Kordia sp. SMS9: one gene and its partner. The protein of the gene in region 1 binds, or shares a complex with, the protein of each later gene. Links are inferred from orthologs where the notes say so. Each region holds a gene or a part of one and is shown on either strand. Other genes may lie near its edges.

What was found.
Region 2: the proteins of dnaG (region 1) and dnaB are in contact, whole or in part, in a crystal structure (PDB 2R6A), measured with the Geobacillus stearothermophilus proteins. The link is inferred for Kordia sp. SMS9 from one-to-one orthologs. Residues at the interface, in WP_049624496.1 of Geobacillus stearothermophilus: Lys456, Leu457, Leu458, Pro459, Ala460, Asn463, Ala464, Leu467, Leu535, Leu536, Ile537, Ala538, Gln544, Glu545, Asp548, Tyr549, His552; in WP_033016901.1 of Geobacillus stearothermophilus: Ser13, Glu15, Ala16, Gln18, Glu91, Leu92, Asp94, Ala95, Val96, Pro97, Thr98, Ala99, Ala100, Asn101, Tyr104, Tyr105, Ile108.

What each region holds. Positions count from the first base shown.
Region 1 is NZ_CP031153.1:2,243,845-2,251,563, reverse strand. What follows is about bases 3,308-6,188. They hold dnaG (DNA primase), read right to left. Parts: upstream 5,789-6,188; coding sequence 3,827-5,788; downstream 3,308-3,826. Other genes in these bases: KORDIASMS9_RS09755 (erythromycin esterase family protein), read right to left, coding at 5,904-6,188; KORDIASMS9_RS09765 (response regulator transcription factor), read left to right, coding at 3,308-3,309. Also shown: KORDIASMS9_RS09785 (DUF5995 family protein), read left to right, coding at 1-147; gliding motility protein GldC, read right to left, coding at 320-658; gliding motility lipoprotein GldB, read right to left, coding at 658-1,611; nadE (NAD(+) synthase), read left to right, coding at 1,722-2,510; more of KORDIASMS9_RS09765, read left to right, coding at 2,680-3,307; more of KORDIASMS9_RS09755, read right to left, coding at 6,189-7,196; KORDIASMS9_RS09750 (hypothetical protein), read right to left, coding at 7,609-7,719. UniProt on the Escherichia coli protein: RNA polymerase that catalyzes the synthesis of short RNA molecules used as primers for DNA polymerase during DNA replication.
Region 2 is NZ_CP031153.1:3,587,794-3,595,589, forward strand. What follows is about bases 2,783-5,740. They hold dnaB (replicative DNA helicase), read left to right. Parts: upstream 2,783-3,465; coding sequence 3,466-5,016; downstream 5,017-5,740. Other genes in these bases: KORDIASMS9_RS15120 (acetyl-CoA carboxylase carboxyltransferase subunit alpha), read left to right, coding at 2,783-3,319; KORDIASMS9_RS15130 (lycopene cyclase family protein), read left to right, coding at 5,133-5,740. Outside these bases: tRNA guanosine(34) transglycosylase Tgt, read left to right, coding at 1-133; KORDIASMS9_RS15110 (LptF/LptG family permease), read left to right, coding at 337-1,416; KORDIASMS9_RS15115 (DMT family transporter), read left to right, coding at 1,403-2,314; more of KORDIASMS9_RS15120, read left to right, coding at 2,366-2,782; more of KORDIASMS9_RS15130, read left to right, coding at 5,741-6,275; KORDIASMS9_RS15135 (hypothetical protein), read left to right, coding at 6,355-7,158; KORDIASMS9_RS15140 (hypothetical protein), read left to right, coding at 7,340-7,796. UniProt on the Escherichia coli protein: The main replicative DNA helicase, it participates in initiation and elongation during chromosome replication. Travels ahead of the DNA replisome, separating dsDNA into templates for DNA synthesis.

The DNA of each region.
Region 1 (7,719 bases):
CTGATTCAAGAACGCGATGCAAAAGTGGTTAAAAAAGCTAATATTGTTATCAATCCTGGGTTTTTGATTCGCTTCTTGTTTAAGATTATTAGAATCGAAGAAACAGGGAATATTAGATCGAGAATTGAGATTTTGGAGAAAGATTGAATTTCGACTCCGCTCAATTGACTTTTCTTGATTCGACTCCGCTCAATTGACTATCCTTGTTTCGACTGCGCTCAATTGACTTTTCTTGATTCGACTTCGCTCAATTGTTTTTTCTCAATTTGACTTTGCTCAATTGACTTTTCTCAATTCAACGTTCTTCAAATACAGTATTCTATTTCTTTACAATCTCTAATTTCTCCGCAAAGTAATCACAGAAATCCAGCATGGTTGCGCTCATTTTTTCGTCGTTGGTTGCACGTTGAAATGTGCGTGCCATCGACACTAAGGTTTGGTGATAAAACACTTTCATTTCGTCCACAGGCATGTCTTTCGTCCACAAGTCGATTCGTAAACTTTCTTGCGCTTTATGATCCCAAACAGATAACATTACTGCTTTGGAATCTTCATTTTCGATACCACCATCTTTTGCGGTCCAATTGATAGCTTCTGGAACATTATTTTCATCAACGGTCACTGCAATTTTTATTTCGGACGTCATTTTTTTCGCCATTATTTCTTTGGTTTGTACTTTGAATTGTTAAATATTTCTTTGGAAGATTTCCCCAAAAGATTTTGCAAAGATACATCATTATTTTCCATATATGCTTTCACAATACGATATCCTATAAAGCGACCAATTCCACCTGGAGATTCGTTGTCTAAGGCTAAATAAAATTTGGAGAATGGCGCTACATTCAAAAAACGCGCCTCTAATTTTTGATCCGTGCTATACAACAAATCTTTTTCAATAAAGTGCGTCCAAATTTGCGTTTCATTTACTGATGCCCAATTTGCTTGCTGTTTTGTATATCCAAATTGCATTGCTGTACTTACTTTTGGCACTAATAATGACGTAATATATTGTATTTTTCCATAGTAAATCATTTTCCCTAAAAAAGAACGTTCCCGTAAAGGCGGCACTTGAGTAAAGGCAAACTCTGTAGCAATATCCACAGGAATCATTTCTTTTTCAAAATTATGCGAAATGTATTGCTGAATACCTTCATAAAATGGATGATCTGCTCCTAAATATATATTGAGTGCAATTAGAATTTTATCTTTAAGCAGAATGACTTTTTTGCGATAATCTTCAGAAGTTACCGTAAATACTTTTGGCGTCTTGTATTCGGGAAAGTAAAACGCTATATGTTGCAAGACGGACTTCATATTGCGATGTACAGATGCAAAGTCTGAAAAAACAGCATCAATCTCTGTTTTCAATTCTTTTTGTAAAGGATCATTCATGGTGTAAATCCATGTAGAATCAGGAACATTGCTTGGAAAAAATAACGGATATGCTTTTTTTAGTTTTGGCAAGTCGGATGGTGTTGCATCTAAAAAAACTTGATCAAAACGAACGACATTTACATCTAACGGAATTGCCGCAATTTCTTTTTCAAGCGAATTTTCTTTGGCACATCCAATGACCAATAATACACACAGATACACTAGCTTTTTTATCATAATTTTTATATCACTCGATAAAGTAACGCAACTTCTACCTATAAATTTTATTACGCAACTGTCTTTGACTGCAAAGTTACTTTTTTTATCTTGTAAAAAAATTGAAAAATATGCAAACTGACAAGGTTATAGACCATATTGTAGCATGGTTAAAAGAGTACGCTACCAACGCAAGAGTGAATGGATTTGTTGTAGGAGTTTCGGGTGGAATTGACTCGGCAGTAACGTCTTCTTTATGTGCGAAAACAGGATTGCCAACATTATGTATTGAAATGCCAATTCATCAAGCAAAAAGTCACGTGACGCGTGCGCAGGAACATATCAAACAATTGAAAGAACGTTTTGACAATGTCACGGATACGCGTGTAGATTTGACGCCCGTTTTTGAAGAGTTTAAAACAGAAGTTTCTTTGGAAGGCGCTCAAGCAACCGTTGACATGGCACTAGCAAACACCAGAGCGCGTTTACGTATGACTACATTGTATTATCACGCTGGTTTACTAGGAAGATTGGTGGCAGGAACTGGAAATAAAGTAGAAGATTTTGGCGTAGGTTTTTATACTAAATATGGTGATGGCGGTGTAGATTTAAGTCCAATTGCTGACTTAATGAAAAGCGAAGTATATCAATTAGGAGACGCTTTAAAAGTGCCAGAATCTATTATGAAAGCAGCGCCATCTGATGGTTTGTTTGGCGATGCCCGAAGCGATGAAGACCAGATTGGCGCGAACTACGACGAGTTAGAGTGGGCAATGCGTATGGACGATGCAGGAAAAACAATCGAAGACTTTACTGGAAGACAACAAGAAGTGTTCAAAATTTACAAAAGATATAATACTGCGAACCAACATAAAATGATTCCAATTCCAGTCTGCTCAATACCGCAAAATCTTACATAAAAAATCACCTTTTTTAATAGTTTTTATAAAAATTTGTTTAAATTTGTCACTACAGACCCCCTAAACCTGAAATAAAAATTGATCCGTTTTTATGTTTGCATGACATATCCATGAACGAAACTTTCTTTATCTGATGGTCTGATTTAATAATAACTTTAAAAACTAAATTATGGTTAAAGTATTAATTGCAGACAATCATCCCATTGTTCGAAAAGGAATTAAATCTTTGTTCAAGAACTCTACTGAGATTGATGTATTAGGAAAAGCTGCTACAACTTCTGAATTGTTTGACTTTATTAGTCAAGAAACAGTAGATGTTGTTTTACTTGAGATGGACATCCCTGAGGTCAATGGAATTACTGCTTTAAGAAGACTTAAAAAAGACTTCGCCGACGTGAAAGTAATTATGTTTAGCTCACACTCAGAAGATGTTTACGCTGTAAGCACATTGAGAGCTGGAGCTTCTGGTTACTTATCAAAATCCGTAGCTACAAATGTGATTAAAGAAGCTATTATGAAAGTTGTAAATGGAGGCATTTACATTAGTAATGAGTTAGCGCAACGATTAGCATTTGATGAAAGCACAAACAAACCCCGCAGATTCTTCAGACGTTTGTCTACAAGAGAAGTAGAAGTGTTAAAACTTTTAGCTTCTGGTAAACGTAACAAACATGTTGCTGAAGAGCTAAATCTGAACGAAAAAACTGTGAGCACGTACAAAGCTCGCCTAATGCGTAAGCTGAATGTAGACAACTTAGTTGATTTACTACAACAAGCGAAAGCATTGGAATTACTGTAATTGCATTTTATGTAAAGATTTCCCTTTACTACAGTAAAAATTTTGATGATGATATGTATATTTTATGATGTGCATATCATCATTTTTTTTATCTCGACTACGCTCGATAGCCTTTTTATTCTTTTTGATAGTATTTAGTATTGAGTATTGAGATATTAGTATTGAGTTTTTTTGTACTTATACCAATTTACACATAAAATGGTATTATTTGAAACGTCTTTGCGATCTCCAACTTGATTGGAGAGTGGTAATCTGTGACTCCAAAGAACAATCATGTGATACAATAAACAGACTGCCACTTCGTAAACTTCTCTAGTGACGTTTTTTACCTCAAGAATAATTAGTAAGAGTTTTCAAATGTGCATTCACTAGAGTCGATACTATTAATGTATGCTATTTTTCACAAGCACATCTCGATACAATTTTTCTTCATTTTATTTCAAAAAATCACTCGATGGGACGTTTGGAAGTTAACGAGTTTGATATAAAAATCATATTCGTTAAGAGAAGTAGTTTTTTACAACACTCTTTTTAATTGTTCAGACAATGATTTTTTTAACATATTGTAATTTATGATATCTTCCAATACGTTTTGCGCTTCTTCTATTTTAGTATCTGGAGAAAGACTCAACTTAAGTTCTTCTATTTTAAGATTGATCAAGAAACAACGCAAGGTCAAGATGGTTTCGCTTGTTAATTGTGCAATGGTTTCTTCTTTGGGTTTTACGAAAATGTTTTGCGCTTCCCAATTGTGCAATTCGTAGCGTTCTTCGCGCATGAGAATATCTGTGACTTCACTCGCTACTTCCGGTTCTATTTCATTGACAAACGTATCCAATTCTAAAGTGCCTGTTTCATTGAGTTTTTCAATAGCTCTATAATATATTTTTTGAAATTTTTCATTTGCCAGATCAATTTCGTCTTGCTGTAAATCTAAGTAGAGCTTTTGAAACACTTTGGCATCAAACAATTCGCGCTCCATTTTGAGTTCGCCGTCTTCGTCTTCTTTTAAAATCAAGTCTTCAAATGTAGCATCCATGTTTCCGTAGAGTAGTAATATTTCAATGATTTTTCGCTCTAAAACATATTGTTGATCGACACTTTCTGCCTTTTTTTCGGTTTTGATGACATCAAACGCCTTTTTTTCTTGCTTGATTTTTTTGTTGGCTTCCTTGACGTTTTTGTTTTGCAATTGCGCCAAAGTGGCAAACAACACTTCTTCCGAAATGTCCATGATACGAGACGTTTCACGCAAGTATAATTCCTGTTTGATGCGATCGGATACTCTGGAAATACTCGACATCATGTCATTGATGACTTCTGCCTTTTTGATGGGATCATTTTTGGCAACTTCCATCAATAAAGAAGCTTTGTAACTGATAAAATCTTTTACATTGTTTTCAAAGTACGCCAACACATCTTCCAACGCATTGTTTTTGGTAAAACTATCTGGATCTTCTCCTTCTGGAAAGGTACACACGCGCACGTTCATTCCTTGTTCCAAAATTAAATCAACTCCACGAAGCGATGCCCGAATTCCTGCCGCATCTCCGTCATAGAGAATGGTAATATTTTTCGTTAAACGGTTGATCAAACGGATTTGTTCCGCCGTTAAGGCAGTTCCCGAAGAGGAAACCACATTGTGAATTCCCGCTTGATGCATTTGAATGACATCCGTGTAGCCTTCTACCAAATAACAGTTATCTTCTTTGGCAATTGCCTGTTTTGCATAGTATAAACCGTAGAGAACTTTACTTTTATGATAGATATCACTTTCGGGTGAATTGAGATATTTGGCTGCTTTTTTATCGTTTGTTAAAATTCGTCCACCAAAACCCAATACGCGTCCGCTCATGCTGTGAATGGGAAACATGACACGTCCTTTGAAACGATCAAAACGTTTTTCACCTTTAACAATTGTGACACCTGTTTTTTCTAAATACGTAAGATTGTAGCCTTCTTTTAATGCTGCATCTGTAAACGCGCTCCATTCGTCCAACGCATATCCCAAACCAAATTTTTTGATGGTTTCCATGGAAAAACCACGTTCTTTAAAATAGGTAAGTCCGATGGCTTTTCCTTGCGGTGAATCCCACAATATTTCTTGATGATATTTTTTGGCGTATTCTGACACCAAATACATACTTTCTTTTTCGTTGGCTAAGGCTTTTTCTTCGTCCGTACGTTCCGTTTCTTCTATTTCAATTCCGTATTTATTCGCCAAATACCGAATCGCTTCTGGATAGGTAAAATGCTCGTGTTCCATAAGAAATGCTACCACATTTCCGCCTTTTCCCGAACTAAAATCTTTCCAAATTTGTTTTACGGGCGACACCATAAACGACGGTGTTCGTTCGTCTGAGAATGGACTTAATCCTTTGAAGTTACTTCCCGATTTTTTGAGTTGTACAAAATCGCCAATTACTTCTTCTACGCGAGAAGTATCAAATACAGCATCTATGGTTGATTTTGAAATCAATGGTTTCGGGATTTTTAGGAATGAACTTCAAAAGTACTAAGTTTCCGCTAATATTGACTAAAAAAAGAGATACTTTGGTCAGTATCTCTTTTTTCGCTAATCCCCTGTACTAAACTTATTTTTTCTGTTCATAATTAAATAACGGTTTTGTGGCATTCGTTTTTTTGACAAAAACTACATAATCATACATCAGAGCAGGATTGACTTCGTAATAATCTTTTTCATCATTCATACCGTAGCCAAAGAGTTTTAGTTTTTGCTTTGGCAATTGTGCACAGCTTTTTTGTATGTTTTGATTGATGTGAAAATAATACGCTTCCGAAGTGTTTTGCCCTAATTTTTCTTCAAAGGTATTTGCGGGCGGCGTTGGATAGTTAGCCTCATAAAGCTGATCGCCATAATCGTGATCGTCATTGATGAGTCGCTTTTTTATATGTGAATAGCTTCCGCTAAAACTACTCATGGCAATTGCTACGTATTCATTAGGAAATTCTTGTTTTAGATTTCTGCCCATCAAGCCAATTTCGTTGTCAATGATTACTTCTTTGGAAATATGCGCATTGTGCGCCCAAACGATAATTTTAGCCTTCGGATCTTTTGCAAAAAATGCTACACGTTCTGCCATAACAATGTCGCGCGTTATTATTTTTCCCGTGTAAATCATTTCATAATTGATATAGGAATTCTTTGCATTGAGTAGTAATTCGTCCAAATACTTGGAGGAACTGTTTTCTTTTTTGATTTCCTTTTCAAGTTGAAGAATTAAACGGTAGACTTCTCTATAATATCCGTAATTGTCAATTTTTACAGGTTTTTTATCAGGATATTTTACATAAAAGTCACTTGCCTCTACTGTTACACGTTCATGAAATTCTTTTAAAATATTGGTCATTTCGGGTGTTATGTTCGATTTCAATTCAATAGAAATCATTTCGGGCAATAGTTCACGATACGAATCGTCACAACCTTTAAATACAATGGGCGTATGTGTTTGATTGTACGTTTGTAACCATTGTAAAAAGTTTTTCATACTTTCCGTTTGATAGATGGAAAAAAGATGTGTTTTTATGAGTGAATCTATCGGTTGTGTTTGCAAGTTTTGCGATAAAGCTTCCAAATCTTCATACGGATTTTCCAAGATAACCAAGTTGAATCCTTTTTCTTGAATAAGTTTTTTGGTGATTGCCGCACGGAGTTCATAAAATTCTTTGGTTCCGTGTGTATCTTCACCCAAAGCCACAATGCGCTTGTCTCCTATTTGCGCTACAAGTGCATCAAGTGAAGCGTCTAACGTTTCTGGAGTATCGAAATGTAGCAGTGTTTTAGTCTTGTTGATTTCTTGTGACAAACTTTGTCCATTCGCGCAAAGCGAGAAACAAATTGCAATGAGTATGGTTGCTATTTTCATGTGTGTGTTTTTTAGTAGTGAGTTGTGAGCTGTTAGTATTGAGACGAGTTTAAAGACTATTTTCGTTTTAGAGAATATGATCTAATTCCCGATAACCTTTTAATAGCAAAGTACTTCTCGATACAAAATCTTTTCAAGATTTTACTCGAAGTGACGTGTTGTCTTTTTTAGTAGTGAGTAGTGAGCTGTTAGTATTGAGACGAGTTTAAAGACTATTTTCGTTTTAGAGAATATGATCTAATTCCCGATAACCTTTTAATAGCAAAGTACTTCTCGATACAAAATCTTTTCAAGATTTTACTCGAAGTGACGTGTTGGTTTTTTTTAGTAGTGAGTAGTGAGATGTTAGTATTGAGAGCATATATCTCACTTCTCAATACTAACAGCTAATGTCTAACATCTAGTTTCCAATTTAAAACACATCCAAGCGCACACCAAGCGAAATGTTGCGTTGTTCCGCGTTTGGACTTTTGAAGATTGGTGACAAATCGTATTTACAATACAAGCTCATACTATCCCAACC
Region 2 (7,796 bases), 1.3 Mb from region 1 along the record:
AAAACAAATTGCCACCATTCATAACTTAGGTTTCTACCTTTGGTTGGTTAGAGAAGCAAGAAAACATATATTAGCAGGAGATTTTTACGAGTGGAAAAACAAAATGGTCAAACAAATGGACAAACGTCTCTAACAGCAGGTGAAACGAATAATGAAGCTGTTTGAAAAATTTTAAAACGTCATTCTGAACTTGATTCAGAATCTCATCAAACTGATTTTCAACTGTTATGAGAAACCGAATCAAGCCTGTCTTGAGCGACAGTTGAAAGGTTCGGTTTGACGAAATATTGACTTTTAGACAACCACTATAAAAGATAATTATTAAAATTAAAATTTGTGAAAATATTAGATTGGTACATCATTAAAAAATACCTGCTCACATTCTCTGTAATGTTGTTGCTATTCATTCCTATCGGAATTATGGTTGATATTTCTGAAAATATTGACAAAATGCTTGCCTCGGAAGCGCCAGTAGATGAAATTGTAACGTATTATGTGAATTTTGTCCTCTACTTTGCCAATCTCTTATTTCCTATATTTCTATTCCTTTCGGTGATTTGGTTTACCTCCAAAATGGCAAATGACACGGAGATTATCGCGATATTAAGCTCAGGAGTTTCGTATTTGCGTTTCTTGCGACCGTTTTTAGTAGCGGCATCTGTGGTTGCGATTGTGGCTTTTGTCATGGGAATGTACGTAGTGCCAAACGCCAGCAAAGGTTTCAATGAATTTCGATTTGAATACATCAAAAAAGGACGAAAAAAAGTACGTGACAATGCTGAAATCTACAAGCAAGTCACCAACAATGATTTTGTGTATCTAAAAAGCTTTAACTTCAAAAGTAAGCGTGGAGACAATTTTACTTTAGAACATTTTGAAGACAATAAATTAATCTATAAAATACAATCACGTACTCTAAAATACAACGAAAAAGACAGCACCTATACGTTACGTGGTTACAAAAAACGCATCATCGGCGCCATGAACGACAGCTTGATTAGCGAGCGTACATTAGATACTATTTTTCCATTTGATGTGGAAGATCTAACGCCAGTTACGTACATGGCAGAAACGCTCAACTATCAAGAATTGGATGAATTCATTGATAAAGAACGAAAATCTGGTTCGCCCAATGTGAGCAAGCATTTATTGGTAAAATACAAACGTTGGAGTTTGCCAATTACGGCATTCATTCTCACTATAATTGCAGTTGCGGTATCTTCTATGAAACGTAGAGGAGGAATGGGTGTCAACCTCGCTTTCGGAATTGCGATTGCATTTATTTATATCTTTTTCGATAAAATATTTGGCACGATGGCAGAAAAATCTGGGTTTTCGCCAATGTTAGCCGTTTGGGTACCAAATGTGGTCTTTGGAGTGCTCGCCTTATATCTATTGTACAATGCTAGGCGATAAACTCAAAAACTACCTTCATTTACACCTATTAGTATTTATTGCGGGTTTTACGGCAATTCTCGGGAAACTTATTACGATCGAAGCCATTCCGCTCGTGTGGTTTCGGATGTTACTTGCAGGAATTTTGATGTTTGCGTTTATCAAAGTTTCTAAGATCAATCTCAACATATCACTAAAAACATTTTCAAAATTTGCAGTTGCTGGAATTGTGGTGGCATTGCATTGGATTACCTTTTTTGGTGCCATTGATGTTTCAAACGTATCCATAACACTCGTTATGTTTTCCACAGGCGGATTTTTTGCGTCATTTATAGAACCCATCATCTACCGTAGAAAAATAATATGGTATGAAATTATTTTTGGAATTATTGTAATTATTGGTGTTTCCATCATTATGAACAGTGAATTCAAATATATCAACGGAATCATTTTAGGAATCATCTCAGCATTTTTATCGGCATTATTTTCAGTATTGAACGGGAAATTTGTTGAAAAACATGACGCTTCAACCATTTCTTTTTACGAATTTATTTGTGGAGTAGCATTCATATCAATCTATTTGGCGTTTGCTGCAGATGGTTTTTCTAAAGAAAACTTCTTCATACTCAGTACAAATGATTGGCTCTATATATTCATATTGGCTTCTGTTTGTACTGCGTACGCATTTATTGCATCAACACACATAATGCGATACATAAGCCCATACACGGTTGTGTTAACCTATAATTTAGAAATTATTTACGGAATCATTTTAGAATTCATCATATTTCCAGAAGAAGAAAAAATGGGCTCCGGATTTTACTACGGAAGCTTGCTTGTCATCGCTACAGTTTTGGCAAATGGAATTCTAAAAAATCGCAGAAAAATAAAATCCGCAAGTGGCATAGATAATTCCTAAATTAAAGTTTTATATTTGTAAACTGAAACAACTAAACATACCCTCAAAAGCATGGAATATTTAGATTTTGAGCTGCCTATAAAAGAACTAGAAGATCAGCTAACGAAATGTGTGGCAATTGGACATGAAAGTGATATTGATGTTACGGAAACTTGCCAGCAGATCGAGAAAAAATTGGCAGCGACTAAAAAAGATATATACAAAAACCTAACGGCATGGCAACGTGTGCAATTATCACGTCATCCCAACAGACCGTATACTTTAGATTACATTAAAGCGTTGTGTGGCGATTCTTTCTTAGAATTACATGGCGATCGTAATGTAAGTGATGACAAAGCTATGATTGGTGGTTTGGGGAAAATTGGCGATCAATCGTATATGTTTATTGGACAACAAAAAGGCTTCAATACGAAAACCCGTCAATACCGTAATTTCGGAATGGCAAACCCTGAAGGATACAGAAAAGCATTGCGCTTAATGAAATCGGCAGAAAAATTCGGAATTCCTGTCGTAACTTTGATTGATACTCCAGGCGCTTATCCAGGATTGGAAGCAGAAGAACGCGGACAAGGAGAAGCAATTGCCCGAAATATTTTAGAAATGACACGTTTAAAAGTGCCAATCATAACCGTAATTATTGGTGAAGGCGCTTCTGGTGGAGCATTAGGAATAGGTGTTGGCGATAAAGTACTCATGTTAGAAAACTCATGGTACTCTGTAATTTCTCCAGAAAACTGTTCCTCTATCTTATGGAGAAGCTGGGAACACAAAGAAAAAGCAGCAGAAGCTTTAAAATTGACGGCAACCGATGCGATGAAAATTAAAGTTATTGACGAAATCATCAATGAACCACTTGGTGGCGCGCATAACGATCGCGAAAACACCTTCACAGCAGTTCGTGATGCCATTGTTGCCAATTATGACAAATTAAAAAACTTATCACAAGAGGATTTAGTAATTTCACGCATGGAGAAGTATTCAAAAATGGGTGAATTTAAAGGATAAACCTATATTACATAGGAAGCGTTTAAAATCCGAAGTGAAGACTTCGGATTTTTTTTCCGCTTATCAACAAAAAAAAGAACTTATCAACATAGTTGTGAGTATAAAATAAACGCTAACACGTAAAACAATTAGTTACATTCGCAGTCATGGAAAATGTAAACCCTAAGCAATCATATAAAACTGATAAAAGCAATCTAATAAGTCTCGAAAGAGGAAAATTACCTCCACAAGCCATCGATTTAGAAGAAGTGGTACTTGGCGCCATGATGATTGACAAAAAAGGTGTAGATGAGGTGATTGACATCTTGAGTCCAGAAGCGTTTTACAAAGAAGCCAACAAATTGGTATACGAAGCCATTTTTCAATTATTTGAAAATTCAGAACCGATTGACTTACTCACGGTTTCTTCTCAGCTCCGTAAAAATGCAAACTTAGAGATTGTCGGTGGCGATTTCTACCTGATTTCACTCACGCAAAAAGTATCGTCTTCTGCGCATATTGAATTTCACGCACGTATCATTCTGCAAAAATTCATTCAACGTAGTTTGATCAAAATCTCCAATGAAATTATTGAAGATGCATACGATGAAACGACGGACGTTTTCTCTTTATTGGACAAAGCAGAATCGCGTTTGTATGAAGTCACCCAGGGAAACATTAAAAAATCGTCGGAAACGGCGCAAAGTTTGGTCATTCAAGCCAAGAAAAAAATTGAAGAAATCTCTAACAAAGAAGGTTTAAGTGGTATTCCAACAGGATTTACACAACTAGACAAACTAACTTCTGGATGGCAACCAAGTGATTTAATCATTGTAGCGGCGCGTCCAGGTATGGGAAAAACGGCGTTGACTTTATCCATGGCAAGAAACATTGCGGTAGATCAAAATATTCCTGTTGCTTTCTTTTCACTGGAGATGGCTTCTGTACAGTTAATTACACGTTTAATTTCTTCAGAAACTGGCTTGTCTTCAGAAAAATTACGTACAGGAAAATTAGCAAAACACGAGTGGGAACAACTCAACGTAAAAGTAAAAGGACTTGAAAAAGCACCTTTATTCATTGATGATACGCCATCACTTTCTATTTTCGATTTACGAGCAAAAGCGCGACGTTTAGCTTCGCAACATGGCATCAAAATGATTATGATTGATTACTTGCAATTAATGACTGCAGGTGGAAGTCAAAAAGGAGGAAACCGTGAACAGGAAATTTCAACGATTTCGCGAAACCTAAAAGCCTTGGCAAAAGAATTGAATGTACCAGTAATTGCCTTATCGCAGTTATCGCGTGCGGTGGAAACACGTGGAGGAAGCAAGCGACCGTTACTTTCCGATTTACGTGAATCGGGAGCAATTGAGCAAGATGCAGATATTGTATCCTTTATTTACCGTCCAGAATACTACAAAATTGAAGAATGGGATGATGAAGAGCGTTCGCCAACCGAAGGACAAGCGGAATTCATTGTGGCAAAACACAGAAATGGTGGTTTGGACAACATTCGATTGAAATTTATTGGACACTTAGGTAAGTTTGATAACTTAGAAACCTTTGATTCTCCATTCGAATTCCATTCAAAAATGAACGATGCAGCCAACGATGATACGTTCAGAACCGAGAATTTACCAAGTGCTGACGAAGCGTTTGGAAGTTCTATGAACGATGATTTTAATCCAGATGATAACGAAGTTCCTTTCTAAAAGAATTCCGTATTTTTATAGCGATTTAATTTGTCATTCCTGCGTAGGCAGGAATCTACTTTTGAAACTCTTTGGATTCCTGCCTTCGCAGGAATGATAAAAAATAAAAGCTTTACATGAAATATGACTACATCATTGCCGGATCAGGATGCGCAGGGTTAAGCTTGTTGTACCGAATGTTGACAGCTCCGCAATTGTGTAAAAAGCAAATTTTAGTCATAGATAAATCGCAAAAAAATAAAAACGATCGCACGTGGTGTTTTTGGGAAAAAGGTAAAGGATTATTTGAACCGATTGTGACGCATCAATGGGAAACTTTGGAGTTTCTTTCGGATGACTTTACGCGTAAATTTGACATGCCCACATATCGTTACAAAATGATTCAAGGCATTGATTTTTACAATCATGTGATCAATTTTGCGAAAGAATTTGAAAATGTAAGTTTTATTTCGGAAAGTATTACAACGATTCAATCTGAAAACAATCTTGCGGAAGTCATCACAGAAAAAGCAGTTTACAAAGCTGCATACGTGTTTAATTCTACGAATCTTTTTCACCCTAAAATGGACACTTCAAACTCGTTATTGCAACATTTTGAAGGTTGGGTAATCAAAACAAAAACACCTGTTTTCGACGCAACAGTAGGACGATTGATGGATTTTAGACTGTCACAACAACACGGCACAACCTTTATGTACGTATTGCCCACAAGTGAAACCGAAGCGTTGGTAGAATATACCTTATTCACTGAAAAAGTATTGGAAAAAGAGGAGTACAAAGCGGAATTGAAATCGTACATTCAAAATTATCTACAAATTGAAGAGTATGAGATTCAGCATACTGAATTTGGCATCATTCCGATGTCATTAGCGAAATTTTCTAGAAACGTTCCGAACGAAAAATACATCATTAATATTGGAACTGCGGGCGGATTTACGAAAGCGAGTAGTGGTTATACGTTTCAATTCGTTCAAAAACATACCGAAAACATCATTGAATTATTACAACACGGAAAATATCCAAATCCAGCATTGACGTTTCGCGATAAGATGTTTCAATGGTATGATCGGACGCTTTTAGAAGTCATTCTTTCTGAAAAACTACAAGGAAAAGAAATCTTTGCGACAATGTTTAAAAAACTTCCTATCGAAACGATTTTGGCATTTTTAGGCAACGAAAGTACCTTTTGGGAAGATTTAAAAATTATGGGGAGTTTGCCTATTGGACCATTTTTGACTTCTGGGATAAAGCAGTTGTGAATGTAGTTTTTTTGTAGTAAAAAAATTATATATTGCATTTTATTACTATATTTAATGTAGTAAAATAAATACAGTTTCAATGAAGCCAACTTTAACATTATATCAGAAAATTCAATTTTTTTTTGATAAAGCTAAAATCCCAACTGCTTATGTTCTTTTTCTTTACATAACAATTATACAGTATATTCCTAAAGACTTAATATCAAAAGAGTTTAAAGAGATTAGTTTATTGCCAGCCGCAATAACTCTTGGTATTATTGTATTAAGAATTTTCTTTGATATTTATAAAAAAGTTAATCAACCTCAGCGAAATTTACCTTTTTTTGAATCTTGGAATGCTTTGGTTGAATCTAAAGAGTTTTCATCATCTTTTGAAAAACGTATTTTTGATGATAAAGTAATTAATTTAAAAGTTATAGGTGTCTCTTTACGATTCTATTGGCCGTTCATAAAAAAGATTATAGAGAAATTTTTGCAAGAGGATAAGAAATTTGAATTCAATTTAACGCTAGCTATTCTAGATCCTGATTTTTATGAAGAAGCAGTTTTTGTTGATCAGAACTTTAGAGATAAATTCTTTATGCAGGTTAAAGCTACTATTCAAGATATTGAGTTCTTCAAAAAAGCATATTCAGGAGCAAAGAATTGTAAATGTAATATTGAACTTATTAGATATAAATTTTTAACACCATTTTACGGAGTTTCTTTTGATGATAAATTTTTATTTTTGGGAAATACTCACTGGAGGGATAGTATTTTTAAAAGTGCAGGTAATAGCTATAATATGTATGTTGAAGATGATGAGTTTAGTGGTTCTGAAAAAATAAAAATGTTTAATTCATGGTTTGATTATATTAGATCGAACCAATTACTAATAGAATAAAAAATATTTCTTTGCAAGAAGTGCTAACCTCAGTAAAAAATATACTCACCAATATATTTTTCACTCTAAGAATGAAGCAGTTGTGAATGTAGTGTAATATGACTACTTTTAAACAGCTCTATTTTTTAATGAATACTTATAGTATCACTCCATAAAACACTGCAAGCAATACACATTATTTATGAACTATTATTTCGATGATGAAGAAGTTGGACCTGCAAGAAAAACATCGCATCCAAACTTTGTAAAAGCAATGACGGCAGATTTTTATTATGATTGTACAGAGGAATATTCACCTTTTGGAAATGATGACGGTGCTGATATGTTATGTTATCTTCAAGATTGGTATCGCGCAAAAAAGCTTTTTCGAAATATTGTAAAGTGGTTATTTAATGAAATTGACGAAATGGGATTTAAATACCAAAGTAAACAATGTTCGCAAATACTAGATTTGGAAACATTGAGAAAAATTCAGGAAGAAGATGAATATATGTTGCTTTGTATGGACAATTCGATTATTGCTGCTGGATTTGGACAAATAAAAATCACAGGAAAAATTGATGCCAAATTAAAAGCGCTTACGTTCACAGCTATTGAAAGGCAATTGGTATTGGATGAAGGATATGATGAAGATTATC